Regions from separate parts of the Paenibacillus sp. 3LSP genome, predicted to be linked through region 1. Evidence: riboswitches for the same ligand, from Rfam matches in the RefSeq annotation. Region 1 holds a riboswitch; each other region holds the start of a gene.
The links. A riboswitch is a leader RNA that binds a small molecule or an ion and turns the genes downstream of it on or off. The one in region 1 is predicted to bind cobalamin.
Positions count from the first base shown of each region.

Region 1 (7,550 bases):
GTCAGCGTGCTCTACTACAGCCGGACGACGGAGCAGTATCACGAGAAAATCAGCGACCTGTCGCAGAAGAACGTCGCTCAGACCGTGGGGTTGTTTAGCCTGCTTTATGAAGGATACGACAGCTTGTCGAAGTCGATAACCAACAATTTTGAGATGATCCGCCTGCTGAACGAAAAAACCGACGAGCCGGCGGTAGCCTATATTAACGAACAATCGATTACGAACATTATTGGAGCGATCTTTTATTCCCGTGACGATTTGGTGGGCATTCACGTTATCACCAACCGGGGGAAGATATACAACTACGGCAACTCGATGAATGTGCTGGATCCCTCTTATCCCGAGGAGGATTGGTATCACCAGCTCCGCAATTCATCAGGGAAACTGGTATGGTTGGGCGTCTATTCCCATTCGCTGATCGATTTGGCCGAGGACAGCCCGGTGTTTGCCTTTGGCCGGCAAATTTACGATTTGAACGAGCATAAACCGATAGGTATTGTGCTTTACGAGGTGAACCCGGGGCCGGTGCTGGATGCATTGGATAATCTCAAGCTGGGCGAGCATAGCGAGGTTTATCTCGTCAATCAGCAGGGCCAGGTTGTCTCTTCATTAACCGAACCGGCACCTGTGCTGGAAGACCTTCCAGAGCTGGATGCAGCCCACAGCTTGGTTGTGGAGCAGGAGGATTCGGGGATTACGGTGGCGTCTCGCCTGCCTTTTTCCGATTGGTCCGTGGTCAGCGTGACTCCCCGACAGGATTTGAACGTTGAGCTGGTGGAGACGAAGAGGTATTTGCTGATCGTCATCTCGATCCTGATCATCGTCTCCGCTGTCGTCGCCAGCATCGTATCGCGAACCATTGCGAATCCGCTGAAGAAGCTGATCCGCGAGATGAGACAGGTGGAAATGGGGAACTTCCGCGGAATGGTGAACGTCTCCTCCTACCAGGAGATTAATATTCTCGTCGCTTCGTTTAACCGGATGGTCAGCCGGATCGAAGAACTGATTGAGCGGGTGAAGATTTCCTCGGTCAGCGAGAAGAACGCCGAGCTGCATGCGCTGCAGTCGCAGGTGAATCCGCATTTTTTGTACAACACGCTGGATATGATTTATTGGATGCTTGATGAGAAAGAGAACGATCGGTTAGGCGAGCTCGTCTTATCGTTGTCTTCGATGTTTCGCTACAGCAGTGAGTGGAAGGATGGAGCCAAGGTTACGCTGCGCGAAGAGCTGGAGCAGATTAACCATTATTTGACGATTATTTTGATCCGGCTGGAGGGCCGACTTCGGGTGGAGAAAACCATCGATGAACGCTGGCTGGACATTCGGCTGCCAAAGATGACCGTTCAGCCGATTATCGAAAACGCAGTGAAGTACGGATTAGAATCGCTCAAACGCCAAGGTGTGCTTAAGTTATATACCCAAGAGGTTGGAGACGTGCTGAAAATCGTGGTGGAGGACAACGGCAACGGGATGACGGCCGAACGGCTTGCCTGGTTGAAGCAGTCGATCAACAGCCACGGCCTGAAGGAATCCGGTACAGGCAGCAGCGGCATAGGGCTGCAAAATTTGCACCGCCGTCTTCAACATATGTTCGGTGAACGTTACGGTCTGGAGATCGAAAGCATTCCTGATCAAGGAACCAGGGTAGCCGTCGTGCTGCCGCTTCCGATGGAGGGGGACGTTGCAACATGAATATTTTGATTGCGGATGATGAACGGGCGATTCGCGAAGGCATTAAGCGAACGATCAACCGGATTTATCCGGAGTATGGGGTTGAACTGGCTGAAGGGGCAGAGGAAGCCGCGAAGCTGATGGGCGAGAAGCGATTCGACATTGTGCTCACTGATATTTTGATGCCGGGTATGAACGGACTGGAATTTATGCGGATTTCGAAACGCCGATTTCCTTGGGTGAAGTGGGTGGTGATCTCTGCGCACAGCGAATTCGCCTATGCCCAGGAGGCGGTGCGGCTGGGGGCCCGCGATTATTTGTTGAAGCCGATTGGGAAAACGCGCCTGCAGGAAATTATCAGCACCCTGGCCGCAGAGGTTCGCGAGGAAAGCGAGCAGACGAAGGAAGAGGAGCTCTTAAAAGCTAATCTGAAATATTTACGTGAGGGTGTATTTCAGCGATTAGCCTCGGGGTTAGATATCGGGAATCTGGATCTGACGCCGTTTATCGAGGACTATCAAAGCTTTTATTTGATGATGGTTCAGATGGATGCTGGGGACAAAAACGTGCGGCTGGAGCATTTTATCGTCGAAAATGTGTTGTCCGAACTGATCGAGCGCCACGGCCGAGGGTTTGTCGTGAGCTATGACCGCCAAAGCCTGCTGGGTCTGATCACGCCGCGGGAGCCGGAGCGGATCGAACGGTTTCAGGAGGAAGTGAAGGCGCATTTGAAGCACTATTTGAAGGTGCCTTTTCAAATCGTGCATTCAGGCTTAAACAACGATTTCAAGTCGGTGCCGCAGGTGGTCATGCGCATGAAACAGGCTTCCGATTCGCCGGTTGCTTTGCTGGATCCGCCGAAGGGCAGCGGGGAGAAAGCGATCGAAGTTGCCCTCCAATATATCAAGGAGCACTACAATGAGGAGCTTTCTTTGGAAAAGGTCGCTTCCGTCGTCTTCCTGAACCCGGCGTATTTCAGCCAGCTGTTTAAGCAGAAGGTGGGACTCGGCTACAAGGAATACGTAACCTCGCTCCGTCTGGAGCAAGCGAAGCAGCTGCTGCTGAACCCGAAGCTGAAGATCGCGGAGATTGCGGAATACCTCGGGTATCAGGACATCCGCCATTTCGCGCAGATGTTTCGTAAGAAGTATCATGTCACGCCCAATGAATACCGGCAGCAGCAAAAGATCAACATCTTGCTGGCCAGCGGCGGCAAACCAAGTAAGTAGGGAAGAGCGTTCTGGTGTACAATGGGAGAATGAACGACTTCGACGAGAGAGGATGTCACGAGATTGCACCCGAGATTGAGCTTAAATTCATCTCCCACTATGTATATTTATCCGTTTGCTGCCCATGAGAGCGAGCGGGAGCTTTGCCTGATGGAACAACGTGCGCTGTTTGGGCATGATGCAGAGGGCGCCGCTTATTTGGAAAGCCCGCTGCGGCTGGCGCCCAATCGCAGCCCGTACGTCCAGCTGCGCTTAGACGTCCTGTTCGCTGCCCCATCTCTGGCGGAGTTGGGGGAGATGGCGGCAACGCTGGAATTGGAAGGACGCACCTTCAAAGTGCGTTATCTTAAGAGTGGACAGCGGCTGACGTATGAAGGGGAGCGCGGCGTGGAGCGCCAGATCGGCGCCCGGATTCGCGGGATTGCGGAGATGCGGAATCCCGACATAACGCTAGGGCTGCTAGCGCGGGAGAAGGACTGGGTGTTTGGGATCTGTCATCACGCCGAGCCTGTCTGGCTTGCCTACAAAGCGAAGCCGCACAATTACTCCACCGGGCTGACGACGGCGGTGGCTCGGGCGCTGGTGAATATCGCCCTGCCCCGGCCGGAGGGGAAGCGGGGAATTGACCCGTGCTGCGGCATGGGGAATGTGCTGATCGAAGCGTTGTCGATGGGCGTTGACATCGTTGGCCGGGACATTAACCCGCTGGCGATCCGCGGCGCAAGAAGCAATCTGCGGCACTTCGGGTTTCAGGAGAATCGCGTACAGATCGGCGATATGAATGAGCTTGAGGGAGCATATGATGCGGCGATTGTTGATTTGCCGTACAATTTGTGCTCGGTACTGTCTGTTTCGGAGCGGCAGCGCATGCTGGAAAGTGTGCGGCGAATCGCCCCGAAGGCCGTCATCGTCTCTACGGAACCGCTGGAGCAGGAGATTGCCGATGCAGGGCTCTCCATCACAGATCACTGTACGGTTAGTAAAGGGAATTTTGTACGGTTGGTCTGGGAAGTTCAAAGAAAAATTTAAGATGAATGTAACATATCGTGTTACATTCATCTTTTTTTTATTTACAGAATTCCGTCGATTATTTGCACCCAACTTCGGAATGCCTAAATTTTTCCTTTCTATACCTTTAGTCCTATTTTATAATGTTAGCAAAATTTACATATCAGGGGTGGGCATATGAAACGAAACGTTGGGTTGGGAAGACTTGCCGTTTGGTTTAGCTGCGGCTTTACGGTGATCTTGGCCGTCTGTGCGATATGGGCAAAGACGCCGTGGTATATCCCCTGCCTTGCGGTAGTTACTTTCCTCAGTTTAGGAGTTGCGCTGTTCTTTGAACCCGGCTGGCGGGCAGCTTCGGGAGGCGGGGCGCTGGGGAACAAGCGCTCTGCCTTGGGGACAAGTGAACCCCCGCAAGCAGAAACCGATTGGACGGCGGTATTTAACGAATCTCTGGTGGCGGCGGATCGATTGCAGGCGGCGGTTGGTGAAGTGAGCGAGAGCCTCGAGCAGCTGCAACGATTAGCCGATACCGCAGCGGCCGAGGATCAGAAGCTGAAGCAAAGCAGCGAGCGTTCGCTGGAACAGGTGCAGGAGAGTCTGGCGGCGATGGAAGAGGTGGCAGCCTCGGCCTCTCAAATCCATGACGCCGCCGGGCATCTGCTTGCCCGCAGTGAGAATACCCGAGCTGAGGCCATGCGCATGGCGGGAGCGCTGGAGACCGTAGACGGCACCATTCGTTCTTTGGCGCAATCCCAAGAGTCGATCGTGGGGCCGATGGAGGATCTGGAGGGGAACACCCGGAAGCTGGGCGCATTGTATCGGAGCTTGGAGGAGATCGCGGCAGAGGTCGCGTTGCTTGCGCTGAATGCGTCGATCGAGGCGGCTCGTTTGGGCGAGCAGGGGAAAGGTTTCGATGTCGTCGCCGTGCGCATGCGCCAGTTGGCGGATCAAAGCACCAGGGCGATCAACTCCTCCGCCCCGTTGTTCCAGCAAATCTCGGCGGATGTCGAGCGTGTGAAGTCCACGCTGATAGAGGGACGTGACTCGGCCCTGGAAGGAATTTCGCTGATGAAGCGAATGGGGGAGGACATCCGGTTCATTGCGGATGAAGTGGCAGAGGTGAACGGGCTGGTTGCCGAGGCGGGACAGCGAAGCCGGGAACAAGCCGAGCTGACGCGGAATATGGAGGCGATGCTAAGCGAGGTGCATGAGGCTCTCAATCGGAGCATCACCCATGTGGAGGGAGCGCTGGCTCGGATGGAATCGGAGCGAGAGCATATTTCCAAGCTGCAGACGGTGGTCGTGGGCTTGGATCGGGCCCAGGGCGAACTGATGGTATCATTGAACTCCGTCCATTCCGGGGCGGATCCGGCTGCCGGTGGCGAAGACGCGGTGGCCCTTGGTCAAGCCTATGCCCGGAAGCTGCTGGAGGCAGCCGAACAGCCAGGTTTCCGCATGCTGGAGCCGGCTAGTCACCGGGCTGCACTGGAGCAGCTGTTAGCTGCAGAGCCGGGCCTGGAAGCGGCCTGGTCCAACCGCCAGGACGGATCTTTTATCATGTCCATTCCGGAAGCCGGCTTGCTCAACGCTAAAGGACGGGACTGGTTCCGCCAGGCGATTGCCGGAGAGACGGTCGTCTCCGAAGTGTATATCTCCGCGATCACCAAGCGGCGTTGCATGACGCTGGCCGTGCCGATTGTCCGGGAAGGTGAAGTCATTGGTGTCCTGGGAGCCGATTTGTCTTTAGAACGGGGCTAAACAAAGGAATAACGGATTAGTTATTGTCAGTCCTCCGCTTTTCCCCTATAATCCAATAGAGAAGAAAGCCTTAAGACAAGCGTACAATTTGTGCCCGTAGGTCCTGGAGCAACGGTGAAGCATGCCGTACCGCTTCGGGTTAAAAGGGAAGCCGGTGCAAATCCGGCACGGTCCCGCCACTGTAAACAGGGACGAGCTCATGATGCCACTGTCGCCCGCGAAGGGAGATGGGAAGGCGAGTTTTCGTCGAGACCTGGAAGTCAGGAGACCTGCCACGGGAATTCAAGACGGTCCTTCGAGGAAAGGATAACGTTCTGCCAAGAGCATCATGGCTTGGCGCTGCCATCGTGGAGTCTCTCCGCTTTGCGTGCGCACAGCATGACTTTGTAGACGTAACCCCATCCGCTAGGATTGGGGTTTTTTCTTTGTGCCGGTAGAGGGTTAGCCGGACTTCTTCGCCGCCGGCTGCACAACGTACCGCTGGAACACAAGGCGTTTCTTTATTTACTGAAAAATAAAGCAAGGGGAGATCTGGAGATGAAAAACTGGAGAAGACTAGGAAGCCTGTGGCTGCTGGCGTTGCTGCTGGTGCTTGCGGCCTGCGGTAACAATAACGCCGTCACCCCGGGGACAGGGAACACAGCGGACGCTGCACAACCGACGCAAAACGCTGGAACGAACGCGGCGGCGGACAATTCGGCGGCACAAGAGACGACTTACCCTTATACCGTCACTGATTCTACCGGTAAAGAGTTTACGTTTGAAGCCGCGCCGGAACGTATCGTCTCGCTGGCGCCTTCGGAGACGGAAACGCTGTTTGCACTGGGACTGGACGAGCAAGTCGCTGGCGTATCCGACCTGGATGATTATCCTGAAGCGGTGAAGGACAAACCGCGGATGGGCGGGTTCCAGGTGAATGTCGAGGCAATCGTGGCGGCGCAGCCGGACCTAATTCTTGCGGCGAGCCTGATCGATGAAGCAACGGTCAAAAACTTGACGGATATGGGATATAAAGTGTTCCAGTCCAATCCGAAGACGATCAACGAAGTAATGGAGCATATTCGGACGATCGGCGAAATTACCAACCATCAGGCTGAAGCTGCTGAAGTGGTCGGCAAGATGAAGGAAGAGGTCCAAACGGTAACTGATGCGGTAGCTTCGCTAAGTGAAGACCAGAAGAAGAAGGTCTACATCGAGTTTTCTCCGGGATGGACGGTTGGCAAAGGCGAATTCATGGATGAGATGATCACGTTAGCTGGCGGCATCAACGTTGCTTCCGATGTCAAGGGATGGTCCGAGATCAATGAGGAACAAATTATCCAAGCGAACCCGGACGTCATTTTATACGCGAAAAGCGTTGTTGACGAAAATAACAAGACGTTAGCGGACATCATCAAAGGCCGTTCAGGCTGGGACCAAATTACGGCCGTGAAGGAGAACCGCATTATCGCTCTGGACGATAACCTGCTGAGCCGTACGGGCCCTCGCGTCACGCAAGGGCTGATTGAAGTGGCCAAGGCGGTTCACCCGGATTTGATCCAGCCATGAAGCGCGGCAAATTCGCCGGATACGGAGTCATCGGGCTCTTGCTCCTGGTTGTGACGCTGCTGCTCTGCATCGGCATCGGCTCCGTTTATGTGCCTGCTGGAGAAATCGCGGCGATCTTGCTGCACAGGCTCCCGGGGTTAGACCGCCTGATCACGCCGGATTGGACGACGGCAGCCGAGCAAATCGTCGTCCAGGTCCGGTTGCCTCGCGTGCTGCTCGGGATGCTGGTCGGCGCTTCGCTCGCCGTAGCGGGCGCCGGCTTCCAAGGGGTGCTGCGCAACCCGCTGGCGGATCCGTTTACACTGGGCGTATCGTCAGGTTCGGCAATCGGTG
Region 1 is NZ_JAWDJI010000040.1:63-7,612, reverse strand. Features, by position in the region: gene RW092_RS01945 (cache domain-containing sensor histidine kinase) at 1-1,695, shown strand, start outside; gene RW092_RS01940 (response regulator) at 1,692-2,903, shown strand; gene RW092_RS01935 (TRM11 family SAM-dependent methyltransferase) at 3,003-3,932, shown strand; gene RW092_RS01930 (methyl-accepting chemotaxis protein) at 4,089-5,669, shown strand; cobalamin riboswitch at 5,750-5,960, shown strand; gene RW092_RS01925 (ABC transporter substrate-binding protein) at 6,207-7,217, shown strand; partial or broken gene RW092_RS01920 (iron chelate uptake ABC transporter family permease subunit) at 7,214-7,550, shown strand, end outside.

Region 2 (7,550 bases), on a different contig from region 1:
AAGTAAGTGCATCCCCGAAGGGGACAACGACGGTTACGCACGGAGCAGCACCATGTACCGCCGCAGTCGCAGTCCCCGCCCCGCAGGAGCACTGCAGTAGAGCGGGCCCGAAGGGCGACAAGCGGCTCACTGCACATATGCCGCCCGGGTGCGCCGACAGCAGCAGTCCTGAGCAGCACGGTTTTCCAGGTCACTCGGGAGCGCCCAAAGTAAGACGTACCCGAAGGGGGAAAAGCGTTCCACGAGCCAACCTCAGCGAATCCCCGATAGGGGAGAGCGCGCAGGAGCGCCTCTTGCTCTCCCACGTTCTTCCCCTTTGCGGGAGACCAGAGGGCAGCAGGCCCTCGGGCGCCCTCCCTTACGGTAAGGGAGGGGTGGGGAGGGTTGAGTACCTCATGAGGCACAACTTTCGCACTCCTCAATCGTCAACGCCCGGCTCCGCACATAATACGTCGACTTCAACCCGGCCTTCCAAGCATGCAGATGCAGGTCGAGGAAGTCGGCAGCCCGAATGTCCGGCCGTACGTACAGATTGAAGCTCTGACCTTGGTCGACATGGCGCTGGCGCGCACCGGCCATTTCGATCGACCAATGCTGATCGATCAGGAACGCGGTCTTGTAGTACCAGATCGTTTTTTCGGACAGGTCCGGTGCCGGATTGGCGATTTTGTACGTCGTCTTCTCTTCATACGAGAGCAGCTCGTACAACGGATCGATGCTGGCGGTCGAGCCGGCAATGATCGAGGTTGAGCCGTTAGGGGCGATGGCGAACATCCAGGCGTTGCGAACGCCGTTCTCGCGCACCTCCTTCTGCAGCTCGCGCCATTGCTCGGTTGTCACGTATTTGCCTTCGCGGGAGCCGTCCACGTAACCGCGGGATTCGAAGTATTGCCCGGTTTCCCAATCGGAGCCGGCAAATTTCGGATATTTGCCTTTTTCCTTAGCCAGCTCCATGCTGGATTGGATTAACAGGTAGTTGATCTTTTCATACAGCGCGTCGTTGTATTCCACCGCCTCCTGGGATTCCCAGCGGATGCCTTCGAGCGCGAGCAGATGGTGCAGGCCAAACGTGCCGAGCCCGATCGCCCGATACTGGCTGTTCGTATACTGCGCTTGCAGCACTTCAATATTGTTGATGTCGATAACGTTATCAAGCATCCGCGTCTGAATCGGTACTAACCGCTCCAGTACGCCGGCCGGTACTGCGCGGGCCAGGTGGATGGAGTTCAGGTTGCAGACGACGAAATCGCCCGGGATTTTGGACACGACGATCCGCGTTTGTCCGTCCTTCGTCACCAGTTCCTCTTGCTCGACGACGGTTGGCGATTGATTTTGCATAATCTCCGTACACAGATTGGACGAGTAAATCATCCCATGCGCGCGGTTCGGGTTCGCACGGTTTACCGTATCGCGGTAGAACATGTACGGTGTGCCGGTCTCAAGCTGCGATTTCATGATGCGCTTCATGATATCAATCGCTGGCATCGTGATGCGTGACAGAGTAGGGTGGGCCACGGCTTCGGCGTATTTTTCACGGAAGCTGCCTTTCCCAAGCTCCTCGTCATAGAAATCCTCCAGCCCCAACGCACGCCCGTTCTCATCCTTCCAGCCCATCGTCTTCTTCACTTCGTGCGGGCAGAACAGATGCCATTCCCCGCGGGCCTCCACCGCCTCCATAAACAGATCAGGCAAGCATACGCCGTGGAAGACGTCATGCGCGCGCATCCGCTCGTCACCGTTGTTCAGCTTCAAGTCGAGGAAGGCGAGAATATCTTTGTGAAAAACATCCAGATAAACCGCAATCGCACCTTTACGAGTTCCCAGCTGGTCGACGCTGACGGCGGTGTTGTTCAGCTGGCGAATCCAAGGGATTACGCCGGAGCTGGTGTTCTTGTGGCCGCGAATGTCCGAGCCGCGCGCGCGGACCTTGCCGAGGTAAACGCCGATGCCGCCGCCCATTTTGCTCAAGCGGGCTACATCCGTATTGGAGTCGAAGATACCCTCAAGGGAATCGTCGACAGTATCGATGAAGCAGCTGGAGAGCTGGCCGGCTACTTTTTTACCGGCATTGGACATCGTTGGCGTCGCCGCAGTCATATACAGGTTGCTCATCGCCCAATACGCTTCCTTCACCAGCTCCAGACGCTTCTCTTCCGGCTCCTTATGCATCAGGTACATGGCGATGACCATGTAGCGCTCCTGCGGCAGCTCCATCGTCCGTCCGTCGAAGTCGGTCGCCAGGTAACGCTCCGTCAGCGTGAGCAGGCCGATGTAGTCGAACAGCAGGTCGCAGGACGGGTCAATCGTGCGGCCCAGCTCTTCAATCTGCTCTTTCGTATAGCACTCCAGCAGCTCCTCGCGGTAAATGCCCAGCTGGCAGAGCTCGGTGATGAGGTGATAGAACGAGCCGTAAGGTTGCTCTGGATAGGCTTTGTAGCGACGATGAACCGCTGCTTTCTTATACAGAGAGGTAAGCAGGGAGCGAGCCGCTGCATATTTCCAATCCGGCTCATCTTTGCTGACCAGCTCCAGTGCGGACATCGTGAACGCATTGCTGATTTCTTCCCCGGTCACCACATCCCGGCGGAGCTTCGCATGGACGCCGCGCAGCAGGCGCTCTTTATTGACGTTATGTAATCCTTGCAAAATTCGATCGGCGTAGACGCCCAGACGCTCGCTGTCAAACGCAAGCTGTCGGTTATTGGGTTTGGTCACTAGAGTAGGCATGAGATAAATCCTCACTTTCCATATATTAAGGTAGGATCAATACTGCAGATGGGGGGCGTTACCCCAAATCTTGAATGTTCAAATTGCAGATATTTGCTGAAAAAGGGGCGCAATCAAGTTGCGCTCAGAAGGAATAAGATCAATCCGTTTAAAAAGTGAACCTAGGCTCCCACAACACGGCTTGTCCTTGCTGCAGGCTGGGTTGAATATCGATCAGCCGTTGATTGGAGCTGCCCCGGTAGAGCAGGGAAGGGTCGCGAAGCTCTTCCACGAACCTTCCGTCAACCAGCACCTCGCAGCGCCGCAGCAGTTCATATTCCGGGGAGCCGGGGTGTTCGATTAATTCTTCCAACGTATAACCGGTATAAATCCAGATGGATAGGGGCCCGGCTTCCGCCACTAGCCGATCAATAAAGCCGCACACTTCGGCGGCGGAGAAAAAAGGGTCACCGCCAAGGATCGTAAGCCCGCTGAGCAACGGATTATGTTTAATGTCATGAATGATTTCCGCTTCCCGCTCCAACGTGAACGGTTCCCCGTAATCGAAGCTCCAGGTTTTTGGACTGAAGCAGCCCTTGCAATAATGGCGGCATCCGCTGATGAAGATCGCTGCCCTCATGCCGGGTCCTTCATTAATGGACTCCGGATAATAGCCGCAAATGTTCATGCGTCGTGTTTCACCCGGTCACGAACCTCCGCTTGTTTGGCGGGGTTGAACCGTGTCTGATAATCGCCGGTCAGATAGCCGGTCACCCGGCGCAATCGGCGAATATGCACTTCGTTCTCATGGCTGCCGCAGGAAGGGCAGCTTGCCCCAATGATCCCTTCAAAGCCGCAGGCCGAGCAGCGGTCGATGGGATGATTAATGCTAAAATAGCTGACCTGCTGCTGCAGAGCGTATTGCACGATCTTCAGGAATGCCTCCGGATTGTTGCGGGCATTGCCGTTGAGCTCGATATAAGAGATCGCTCCGGCGTTGCACAGCCCGTGGAATTTGGCTTCCAGCTCGATTTTTCGCGCCGCACTGATGTTGTAATAGACCGGGATATGGAACGAATTCGTGTAATACTCGCGGTCCAAAATCCCGGGCAGCGGGCCGTAGACCGCACGATCGCGTTTGGTGAACTTGCCGGCCAGCCCTTCCGCCGGGGTCGCAAACAACGTGATATTCAGATTGTGAATTTCACTTTGGCCGTCGCAATAGTCGCGCATGTATGCGATCAGGTCGTAAGCTTTCTGATACACGGCTTCATCCTCACCGTGGTGCTTCCCATACATCGCCTTCATGCATTCGGCCAGCCCGATGAACCCGATGGACAAGCTGCCGTGCTTCAGCAATTCGCCGACCTGATCGTCCGGTGCCAGCTGTTCACCGCCTTCCCAGACGCCTTCCCGCATCATGAAATCGGAAGCTTTGGCTTTCTGGGAAGCTTGAATCGAGAAGCGATGCAGCAATCCCTCAAGGGCGATATTCATATAGTGAGTCAGATCGCGGTAGAAGCCGCGCTCGTCGGGTTCTTGGCGGTGTCCCAACGCAATGCCGTGCTTCAAGCCGAGCTTGACCAGGTTCAGCGTATTAAAGGAAAGATTGCCTTTGCCAGACAGGTGATTGCGTCCGAACCGATCCGCCAACACCCGGGTGCGGCAGCCCATTGTCGCAAATTCCGTATCCGGATCCGTTGGATCGTAGTACATCAGATTCAGCGGAGCATCCAGGTTGGCGAAGTTGGGATAAAGCCGTTTGGCCGAGCATTCCGCCGCTTTCAGGAACAGGGAATAGTTAGGTTCCCCCGGATTTTGGTTGACGCCTTGCTTACATTTAAAAATCTGAATCGGGAATATCGGCGTTTCCCCATGACCGAGCCCGCGTATCGTGGCCGTAAGCAGGGAGTCGATGACCAACTGTCCTTCCGGTGAGGTGCATGTGCCGTAATTGATGCTGGTGAACGGGATTTGCCCGCCGGCCCGGCTCGACATCGTGTTCAGATTATGGATCAGGCTTTCGGCTGCCTGGAACGTCTCACTTTTGGTTTCCTTGAGCGCATAGCTAAATGCCTTAGGATATTGCTTCTTCAGATCGCTGCGGCCCATGGTGATATCACCAAAATCAGCGTTCGCGTCGCCCTCCTCGAAATAATCCAGCCCTTTGCGGAAGTACTTGGCGAACGATTTGGCTACGTACGGAGCGAGATCAAAGTCCAGCTTATTGGCGGACACGCCGCCGTATTGGGAGTTTTGCTGGGATTGGAAAATGATCGCTACCAGCGCCATCGCCGTCATGATCGAAGTTGGCGGGCGTACGCTGCCGTTGCCGGTGTTGAAGCCTCTGCGCAGCAGCTTGTCAAACGGGATAAAGATACAGTTCGTTGTGCCAAGAGCATACTGATCCAAGTCGTGAACATACACGATATTATCCTGAATCGCCTGGACCAAGCGAGTTGGCAGTACGAAATGACTTGCATACCATTTAGAATACTCGCTGCCGAATTTGCTCATCTTGCCGGAGAAGCTCTCTCCGTTTAAATTGGCGTTCTCACGCAGCACCTCAAGATTGCGGCTCTGGACGATTTCCTCGCCCATTCGAATCACTTCATCCAGCAAGGTGTCCCGGCCGGTATACGTCTGGCTTACCCATGCCATAACACACTTCTCCTCCCTGTAAACCGAGCTTTAGTTCAAAAATAAAAGAGCATGTCCAACCAACGAGGTAGACATGCCCGAATGCACTGCAAAAAAGATGGACAGACCAAATCAAGGCCCAACATTTCGGCGGCAAGCGGACACCATCCCTGATCCTCGCAGGTTTTCCGTCGGTGTCTTTCAAACGGGCAGGTCTCCTGGCTTTCGGAACGTTGCTGACGCCTTCCCGCAGCTCATCAAACATTAAGCTGTAGTGGCATTTCGTCAGTCAACGGCTGGGTCTTCCAGACGATATAGGCGGAACGCCTGTCTTTAGTACCCAGCTACCGATTACAGTGGCGGGACCGCAGCGGACTTGCACCGCACTTCCCTTTTAAGCTCCGGCGGATCGTCCGCCGGATCACCCGTTCACACTATATTTTGTTGCGTTAATCTAAGGATAGCCCAAGATGTTGTGTTTGTAAATGGGATTTTCCCATTGAAAACTGACTGAAAACGATGTGAAAACCTCCGGTCCGCACAATGATGCGGAGAGCGGGGGACGGATGAAAAATGTGAACATTTATAATTGGGACTGTAGGACTAGACGACGTTTTACAGGGGATGTGAGTTTTGGGGATGGCCTGGAAATTTAGCCGACGGGTTCGGTTGATCTTCAGGAGCGGGGTTGGTTAGAATAAAGTTATCGGACGAAAAATAGCTTAGGGATCTAAAGGATTCAAACTAATCCAATGACCAAGGAAAGAAGGGGACTGAGTATGGCTATCGCCGAAGTGACCGTCATTCCGATCGGGACGGGGAGCACCAGCCTCAGCGCTTATGTAGCCGAGTTGCATCGGGTGTTGGAGAAGCAGCAGGGCATCACCTTTACCCTGACCTCCATGAGTACGATTATTGAAGGATCGTTAGACGACGTGTTTGCTGCGATTCGCGCGATCCATGAAGCACCGTTCCAGTCCGGTGCCGGCCGGGTATCGACCTCGATCAAGATCGATGATCGCCGCGACAAAGCCAGCTCCTCGGAGCAGAAGCTGCGCTCGGTGCGCGAGAAATTATAATTTCTTGAAATTGGCGCTTGCATTATTTTTAAAACTCGGTATAATAAATTTTGTTCGCTAAAAACGAACCTGCTGGTGTAGCTCAGCTGGTAGAGCAACGCATTCGTAATGCGTGGGTCGGGGGTTCGAGTCCCTTCACCAGCATCTGATATGCAAGCGTAACGCGCCCTCCGAGGTTTTCGGGGGGCGCTTTTTTTCTAAAGAAGGGTGATCGTCTGCCCACATCTCATTCCTTAATGATTGGGGGATTGAACTAGGTAATCAATAATAGATTTGATTCTTTGGGTTGCAAAAATATATATCGAATTGTAAAATGGTTGCAAATACATAAAGGGGTGTTGTTGTGCTGATTGTAATTAATCCTGAACCGAGAGATATTATCGACACATATATTCCAATGTCTATTAGATCACGCATGTGTCAGGCAATTGTTGATGCGTATAAGTGGTCAGATATTTTACTAAGCAATACCTCTATCTTTAAGAGCGTGAGAGGAAAAAAACGGCTGCTTCCTGAAATTAAGAACGTAGCAGTTGAATTTTTTATAGTTCAAGCCATAAAAAATGGGGAGATACCGTTAAATTATCGGATTAAATTTAATTCTAACTTTTCTCATCCATTCCTTGAACTATATAATAACGATGTATTGATTCATATTAATCAAGTTAAATCAAAAAACCAATGTGCCCGTAAGGCATTTTGTAGGGATCGCTTAATTAAACCAATCCAAAGTTACATCGATGTAGATAGTGATCAAGGGGCACATATTTCTTACGATTCTCAGAAGTACTTTCAAATGAATCACGGATACCAAACTAGTATTCCTAGTTTTGTGAATTTAGGAATTCCTAACTCACGAGGAGATATGGAGGCATCTATCCAATTACTTGAAGAGTACAGAGTTGTTGAAGGCTTCTACCCTAAATCTCAAATTGAAACCATCGATGAATTTACTTTCGAAGAATTTCAGCGCTATGCTGAAGGAGAGGGAGCCAATGATTCAAGACAGACATCATAGTGTTTTTAACGGAAAAAAACTTGAAGAAGCTAGAAAAATAAGAAATATGACTCTAGAGGAAGTTGCTTCACTTGCGAATGTTAGCCATCAGTCAATATCTAAGTACG
Region 2 is NZ_JAWDJI010000205.1:5,875-13,424, forward strand. Features, by position in the region: gene RW092_RS17465 (ribonucleoside-diphosphate reductase subunit alpha) at 394-2,727, opposite strand; gene nrdG (anaerobic ribonucleoside-triphosphate reductase activating protein) at 2,876-3,394, opposite strand; gene RW092_RS17475 (anaerobic ribonucleoside triphosphate reductase) at 3,391-5,367, opposite strand; cobalamin riboswitch at 5,538-5,790, opposite strand; gene RW092_RS17480 (MTH1187 family thiamine-binding protein) at 6,126-6,425, shown strand; tRNA gene RW092_RS17485 (tRNA-Thr) at 6,497-6,569, shown strand; gene RW092_RS17490 (hypothetical protein) at 6,769-7,443, shown strand; gene RW092_RS17495 (helix-turn-helix domain-containing protein) at 7,421-7,550, shown strand, end outside.
Region 2: linked by a shared signal. The riboswitch ahead of RW092_RS17475 (anaerobic ribonucleoside triphosphate reductase) and the one ahead of RW092_RS01925 (ABC transporter substrate-binding protein) in region 1 are both predicted to bind cobalamin.

Region 3 (7,550 bases), on a different contig from region 1:
CATTGCCAGCATGGTTGCCCAGCCCAGTACAAACAGGTGGACCTGGAACCAGCCAGCCGGGCCGCGGATATCATCGCCGATCCAGCCCGTGAGCGACATCAGGGAGGTGGCGTGAAACAGGACGAATCCGAAGATTCCGGTGACGATAAAGAGAAAAGGCAGGCGGGACATGGCTGGCATCAGGTTCACCTCCTTAAGGTTTGCGGATCTGGACTTTGGCGGTTCCATCCGGTTGTTCTTCCACTGTATAGGTGCAGCCCAAGCTGTTTAACTCTTCGATTAGAAATACGGGTACTCGGTCGTTGTGAATATGCACCTCATCCCCTGACTTACAGCGATCCAGTGCCGCCAGCGTCCGGACCATCGGTTGCGGTGGTTCCAGACCGCGGTTGTCCAGCGTGATGATGTTGGGACTGGCGGTATTTTCGCTGGAAACCGCCGTTGATATCGGAGCAGCATCTGCTGTTGCTTCAATCGATTCGTTTTCTTCTTCGAGCCATGCTTTGTTTTTCTTATGAACAAATGTGGTAACCCAATGCTCTTTGTCCTGCATCACGGATTTGCCCACGAGCCCTTTCATTTTCAACAGCTTGAGCAGAGGAGTCGGTTTGAACGGAGCGTGTAGCACGAAGAGATCATCTTTCTCTAGCTTCTTAACGGTGTCCATGATGAGCTGGAACGGCTCCAGCTTGTTGCGTAGTTGCTCTCGGACGTCGAGCTCTATGATTTTGGTATCTTGTCGATTCATCCAACGTCACCTCGTTTATGAATTTACATGAATAGGGTAGTCCTTAATGGCTCATCACCGGTGCTCCATGATCCGTTCCGTCCTGAGTTACGCGCAAGATCGCCGTAGCGCCGAGGTTGGCGTCCCTCAGTTGATGGGTAAGGATTGGATAATCCCCTTCCTCTGTAACGGTAAATTCAACGACTGCGCCGCCGCCGGCTGGAAGCAATACGGTCTGCATTCCGTACAGCTGGTTGTTTGGATTCCCGTCCAGATAAACGCGATCAAAGGTCGTCCCGACCACATGGAACGAAGAAACGTGATTTGGCCCTGCATTGATGACGTACAAGCGGACCTGGTCGCCAACTTTGGCGAGGAACGGATGGTCTTTTAACGTAAAGTCATCGCCATTGAATACCACAACCTCCGGATCGCCTTGTTGAAACGCATCCAGATCATTGGCCGCATACCATTCACTTTGGACCATCGTATATTCTCGATCGATTTCCGAGTCCGTTGGGTAACCGTCTGTCGGTTCGACGATGATCATCCCGTACATCCCATTAGCCACATGCAGCAGCACCGGACTAACTCCGCAATGATACATGAACACGCCTGGCGTGGTGGCGGGATAAGTAAACGTGCCGTGCTCGTTAGGCATCACGTCAATGAACTTCTTGCTTGGAGCGGCATGGACCGCATGGAAATCCATGGAGTGCGGCATGTCGGGATCTAAGTTTTTTAAGGTAAACTCCAGCTGATCGCCTTGCTTTACCCGCAACACCGGACCAGGGGCGGTTCCGTTAAACGTCCAAGCCGGATAAGTGACACCTTCGGAGATCTCGATATCCGCCTGCTGCGCAGTCATTTCAATGCGGACGGTATGGCCTTCCCGTCTAATGATCGGCTCCACGGGCGGTGGATGGAGATGCAGCTCTTCCGCTTGCAGGGGAGGGGCACTGACCTGAGGGGGCTCCGACGGGAACGCAAACCATGCTGCGGCAATCATGATCAGACAGCATAAGCTAATCAACAGAAGCTTTGGGATGTTCCGCGATTTCATCGGTCATTCCTCTTTCTCTCTATAATGGTGAAGGAAATGGCTCCTTGATGTACTTTCATCGTACGACGGGTCCGAAGACCGCATTGTGATAGGTATCACATGAAAGTTGTCGAAAATGTTGTCATTTGATTCCCATTCTCATTGCATAAATAAGTTAATTCCGATCTGTTTGATATTGTATTCGCGGGGCAGATGAAGTAAGATGGTAGGTATATTCCAACCGAATATAGCGGAAATAGGTGTTTCGGCCGAGCATGGCTGAAGCTTAAAAGGGAAGTCCGGTGCAATACCGGCGCGGTCCCGCCACTGTAACGGAGGAGTCGGATGTATGAGATGCCACTGGTGACAATCACTGGGAAGGCTGCATCCGGCGAAGATCCCGGAGCCAGGAGACCTGCCTATTTCAACAGCACTGCAGTACCTACGGGAGATAGGGAGGTGTTAAAGTTGCAAGCCATCGAACAACGGATCGAAGGTCCTCTTTAGCCATGCTATCGAGGACCTTTTTTGTGTTTTTTACGGACTTAGTATGATTGATCAAACCAATGGGAGGAAATGAACATGGGGAACTTTTTGAGTGGTAATCTGGGGTATCCCAGAATCGGTGGACAACGGGATTGGAAGAAGCAAATCGAGGCATATTGGTCAGGGAAAATCACAGAGCCGGAGCTTCATGCTCGATTAAAAGAGATTCGCTTGAACAACCTGCGTGTGCAGCGGGATCGGGGGCTTGATATCATACCGGTTGGTGATTTTACGTATTATGATCACGTTCTGGATACGGCGACGATGTTTGGGCTTGTACCGGAGCGCTTCGCTTGGAACGGGGAACAAATCTCGCTTGATCTGTATTACGCGATCGCAAGAGGCAATGACGAAGCAACCGCCAGCGAGATGACCAAATGGTTTAATACGAACTACCATTATATCGTACCTGAGCTGGGGAACCGTGATCCCAAGTTGACTGTCAATCGGCCGCTGCAAGCCTATCTGGAGGCGAAACAGGAGCTCGGGATCAACGGAAGGCCTGTTCTGCTCGGACTGTTTACGTTGCTGAAGTTATCCAAAGGGGAAACCGCGGGGGAGGCTGAAACTTGGACCCAAAAGCTGCTGCCTCTGTACGTACAGGTGTTGCGCGAACTGGAGGCAGCGGGTGCAGATTGGGTGCAAATCGATGAACCGGCTGTTGTTGTCTCTTTAAGTGAGGAGGACGTACTACAGCTTCGCTTGATCTACAAGACGATTACGCAGGAGGTTCCGGGATTGCGACTGATGCTCCAAACCTATTTTGATGCGGTCGAACGGTATGATGAACTGATTGAACTGCCGGTGCACGGTTTGGGATTGGATTTCGTTCATGGCCGGGAAGGTAACCTCGAATCACTCCGGCGTTCCGGCTTCCCTGCTGACAAGACGCTAGGTGCGGGACTGATTGACGGGCGGAATATTTGGCGTACGGATTTAGATGAGGCACTAAACCTGCTGAAGGTGATTTCGCTTCAGGCCGGAGCGTCGGAGGTCATCGTGCAGCCTTCTTGCAGCTTGCTACATGTCCCGGTATCTGTAACAAGGGAGGAGCGGCTGCATCCGGTATTGCACGATGCGCTGGCCTTTGCCGAGCAGAAGCTGGAGGAGTTGGTGAGCTTATGCAAGGCGGTTCACGGAGAAGGAGCGGAGCCGGTGCAGTTCACCGAGAATCGACGGGCTTTGGCTGCGCTTGCTGCAGATCCAGCCCGCAACCTTCCATTCGTACGGGAAGAAGCAGCGCAGGCCGCAGCTGCTCCGGCTGAGCGCGCCAGCGATTTCGCCGAACGGCGGCGGAAGCAGCAGGCGAAGTGGCAGCTGCCGTTCCTGCCGACTACAACGATTGGCAGTTTCCCGCAAACCGCCGAGGTGCGGGCTGCAAGGCAGAAGTGGCGTAAAGGTGAGTGGAGCGCGGAGAAGTACGAAGCGTTCATCCAAGCGGAGATCCGCAGATGGGTGGAGTTTCAAGAGGAGATCGGGCTCGACGTATTGGTGCACGGTGAGTTTGAGCGGACCGATATGGTGGAGTTTTTTGGCGAGAAGCTCCCAGGATTTGCGTTTACGCAAGGAGGCTGGGTCCAGTCCTATGGAACGCGCTGCGTGAAGCCTCCGATCATTTATGGAGACGTCGAATTTGCTGGGCCAATGACCGTGAAGGAAACGGCCTACGCCCAAAGCCTGACGAACAAACCGGTGAAAGGCATGTTAACAGGTCCGATCACGATCTTGAACTGGTCCTTTGTTCGCAGTGACCTGTCCCGGGAGCAGGTGGCTTATCAAATTGCATTGGCCTTGCGAAAGGAAGTCGAAGTGTTGGAGGAAGCGGGAATTGAAATGATCCAGGTGGACGAGCCTGCGCTGCGCGAAGGACTGCCGCTGAAGCAGAAGGACTGGTCGAACTATTTGAACTGGGCAGTGAAGGCGTTCCGGATGACGACTTCATCGGTACGGGATACGACGCAAATTCATACGCATATGTGCTACTGCGAATTTGACGATATCTTGGAAGAGATCCGTGCGCTGGATGCGGATGTTATCTCGATCGAAACTTCACGGAGCCACGGCGAGCTGATCCACAGTTTTGAGAAGCATACGTATCCACTTGGAATCGGGTTAGGGGTTTACGACATTCACAGTCCGCGCGTCCCGTCCGCGGAGGAGATGATACGATTGATCGAGCGAGCGATTCAAGTGTTAGATCCGGAATTGTTCTGGGTCAACCCTGATTGCGGTTTGAAAACGAGGGGACAACAGGAGACAGTCGCAGCTTTGAAACAAATGACGGCGGCAGCAGAGCAGGTTCGCAGCAAATTTAGAAGAGGAATACAGGCGGAAACGGAAGTGGATAAAGTTTGAATTTTTTGAATCTGTAATTGACAAAGTGGTAGTTAGTGATTATTATAACTATTGTTAAACTAGTTGCAAGATAATATATAGTAACTAAGGAAAATAAAGTAGAAAAGAAGAGTCGGAGGGAAACACAAATGTCTCAAGTTTTATTTGTTAAGGCTAATAATCGCCCAGCAGAGCAATCTGCAACCGTAAAGTTGTACGAAAGCTTCTTGCAAACGTACAAAGAAACTCATCCTCATGATGAAATCATCGAATTGAACCTGTTTGAGTTGGACCTGCCTTACTATGATTTGGATATGCTGAACGGGCTGTTCAAAGTCAATAACGGGATTCCAACAACGCCAGAAGAGCAAAAAGCTGCTGACTTGGCTAACGGCTATTTGGAGCAATTTCTGAATGCGGATAAGGTCGTATTTGCATTCCCGCTATGGAACTTCACGATTCCAGCACAGCTGTTGACGTACCTGTTCTACTTGAACCAAGCGGGTAAAACGTTCAAGTACACCGAACAAGGTCCGGTGGGCTTGGTTGGCGATAAGAAAGTAGCGTTGCTGCAAGCGCGTGGCGGTGTTTATTCCGAAGGTCCTGCGACTGCGCTGGAAATGTCCCTGAACTATGTGAAGAACACCCTGGCCTTCTGGGGCATTAACGATCCGGAAGTCGTTGTGGTTGAAGGACACAACCAATTCCAAGACCGCGCCGAAGAAATCATTCATGATGGCGTAAAACGCGCTGCCGAACTGGCTGCTAAATTCTAATTGAACTGATTCATTAATTCAGAAGCCTGAGCCGTTTCATGATGGTTCAGGCTTTTTTCTTCTTGACCAATGAAGCAGGGAATAAATAAAATGAGAATAATTGAAATTCTAACAATATTAGAAAAATATCCCTATAGTCACTGATCAAGGAGTTATAATAATGAGAATCGTGTACGAGTATGTTCGGTTGTTTGCGATCATGACGATGAACCACAAAATCGGTTTCCTATGGTATCTGGTGTTTCCGCTCTTTCTCTTTTTTGTATATCATGCACCATGGCTAATGCAGCAACCGGAAGAAGACACTTTTATTCATCAGTCTAGCTTGTTTATCTCCTATATCACTTTAGTGATGTCTGTAGAAGTGACTACAAGTCTAATTTCGTTACGAGAAACGGGCTTTTTAAAAATGTTTAAATTCGTTTCTGGCAGCAAAAATGGCGTAATACTAGGCAAATTGATCAGCCAGCTTGTGTTCCTCATCCTCATGATTCTGTTGTTCACCGCAATTACAGGGACTTTATATTTGAACAGTTATGCGCATTTTCTCCCCTTTGTAATGACCGCTTTAACCTCCAGCCTGATTGGCGGGCTTGCGGTTTCCCTGTTTGTTCTGAACATTCTATTCTTGCCTGTCCGACAGGAAGCATTAATGACCCTTCTCAATATCTCGGTGCTGGTGATGTTTTTGATATCGGCCAACTCAGATTCCTTGCCGTTTCCGCTTGGGCATGTGATGGCTTTCATTAACCCGCTGGAGTACGTTCGGAATTTGACTTTCGTCTTTGCAGAGTGGTTTACAGGCCAACCGATCAGCCACTTGTCTTCCGTTTATCTATTTCTTATCACAGGCCTTTACATGGGGTTGGGAACGACAGGCTTCAAATGGATTAAAATTGTATCCCCCACTTACCGCACTTGAACGAAGGAGGAACCGATGATCACCATTCGTCATTTAAGCTATACCTATAAGAAGTCCGATCGTAAGGTCTTAAACGATTTGTGTGCAGACTTTGAAGCGGGGAAGATTCAGGTCTTGATTGGAAAAAATGGTTCAGGAAAAACAACTCTTTTTGACTTAATCGCCGGCGTAATCCAACGCCCGAAAGAAATTGTCGGCGTTCCTCATGATACGGAGATCCTATATAAATTGCAAGGCTTGTTATTTCCCAATGTGTTGAAGGGGAAGGATTTATTTCGTTTCTATCTTCACACAGATCATTCAAATAAGATCAAAGTAACTAACACCCCCTATACGGATTCGTGGATGAACCCATCGGAAATGGAATTTATGGAGAGAGCCTGGAACACTCCGTTTGGACAATTATCCGTTGGAGAAAGAAGATTTTTGAGTATCTTGGCGGCCACACTGATGAAGAGGAAGTTATACATCTTTGATGAACCTACGTCCGGTGTTGATCCTGAAGCCAGAATCCGAATTTTGCGAAGAATTGAACTTCTGGCTCAAGCCGGTCGGATCGTTCTGTTATCCAGCCATACCCTGCATGATTTTCAGAAAGTGGATTGTAAAATTCATCTCCTGAACCAAGGAAGGTTCACATTTGAAGGTACCTATGATCAGTTTGTGAAATCTTATTCTGATGCGAATCCCGACGATATTTTTGCTGAACGTTTAACACAGTAAGCCCAAGAAACTCCTGCTGGCTAGGTAGCGTGTCCAGTCGCATGGGTTTCTTTTTCATATTTTGGGAGGGGGATGTTCGATTTGCACCAAAGTGCCGAATACAATTATACTCACCTTATATACTTGGAGGAGTTGCGATCATGATGAACGAAATGGAAATCGTTGTAAAACTGTGTCTCGCGCTATTGTTCGGGCTATTTATCGGGATCGATCGGCAATTAAAGCAGAAACCGCTGGGCATCAAGACAAGTATGGTCATTTGTATTGCCAGCTGCTTGGTTACGATTGTGTCGATCGAGGCGTTTGCTAAATTCGCTGGACCAGATCATCCGAACATGGATCCGATGCGGCTGGCAGCGCAAATCGTCAGCGGGATCGGTTTCCTGGGGGCAGGGGCGATCCTTCGCCGAAGCAATGAAGGAATCTCCGGCCTGACCTCTGCGGCGATGATCTGGGCAGCGTCAGGGATTGGTATCGCGA
Region 3 is NZ_JAWDJI010000243.1:9,883-17,432, forward strand. Features, by position in the region: gene RW092_RS21305 (heme-copper oxidase family protein) at 1-180, opposite strand, end outside; gene RW092_RS21310 (DUF2249 domain-containing protein) at 194-748, opposite strand; gene RW092_RS21315 (multicopper oxidase domain-containing protein) at 792-1,790, opposite strand; cobalamin riboswitch at 2,011-2,206, shown strand; gene metE (5-methyltetrahydropteroyltriglutamate--homocysteine S-methyltransferase) at 2,352-4,670, shown strand; gene RW092_RS21325 (FMN-dependent NADH-azoreductase) at 4,799-5,425, shown strand; gene RW092_RS21330 (hypothetical protein) at 5,625-6,347, shown strand; gene RW092_RS21335 (AAA family ATPase) at 6,363-7,070, shown strand; gene RW092_RS21340 (MgtC/SapB family protein) at 7,211-7,550, shown strand, end outside.
Region 3: linked by a shared signal. The riboswitch ahead of metE (5-methyltetrahydropteroyltriglutamate--homocysteine S-methyltransferase) and the one ahead of RW092_RS01925 (ABC transporter substrate-binding protein) in region 1 are both predicted to bind cobalamin.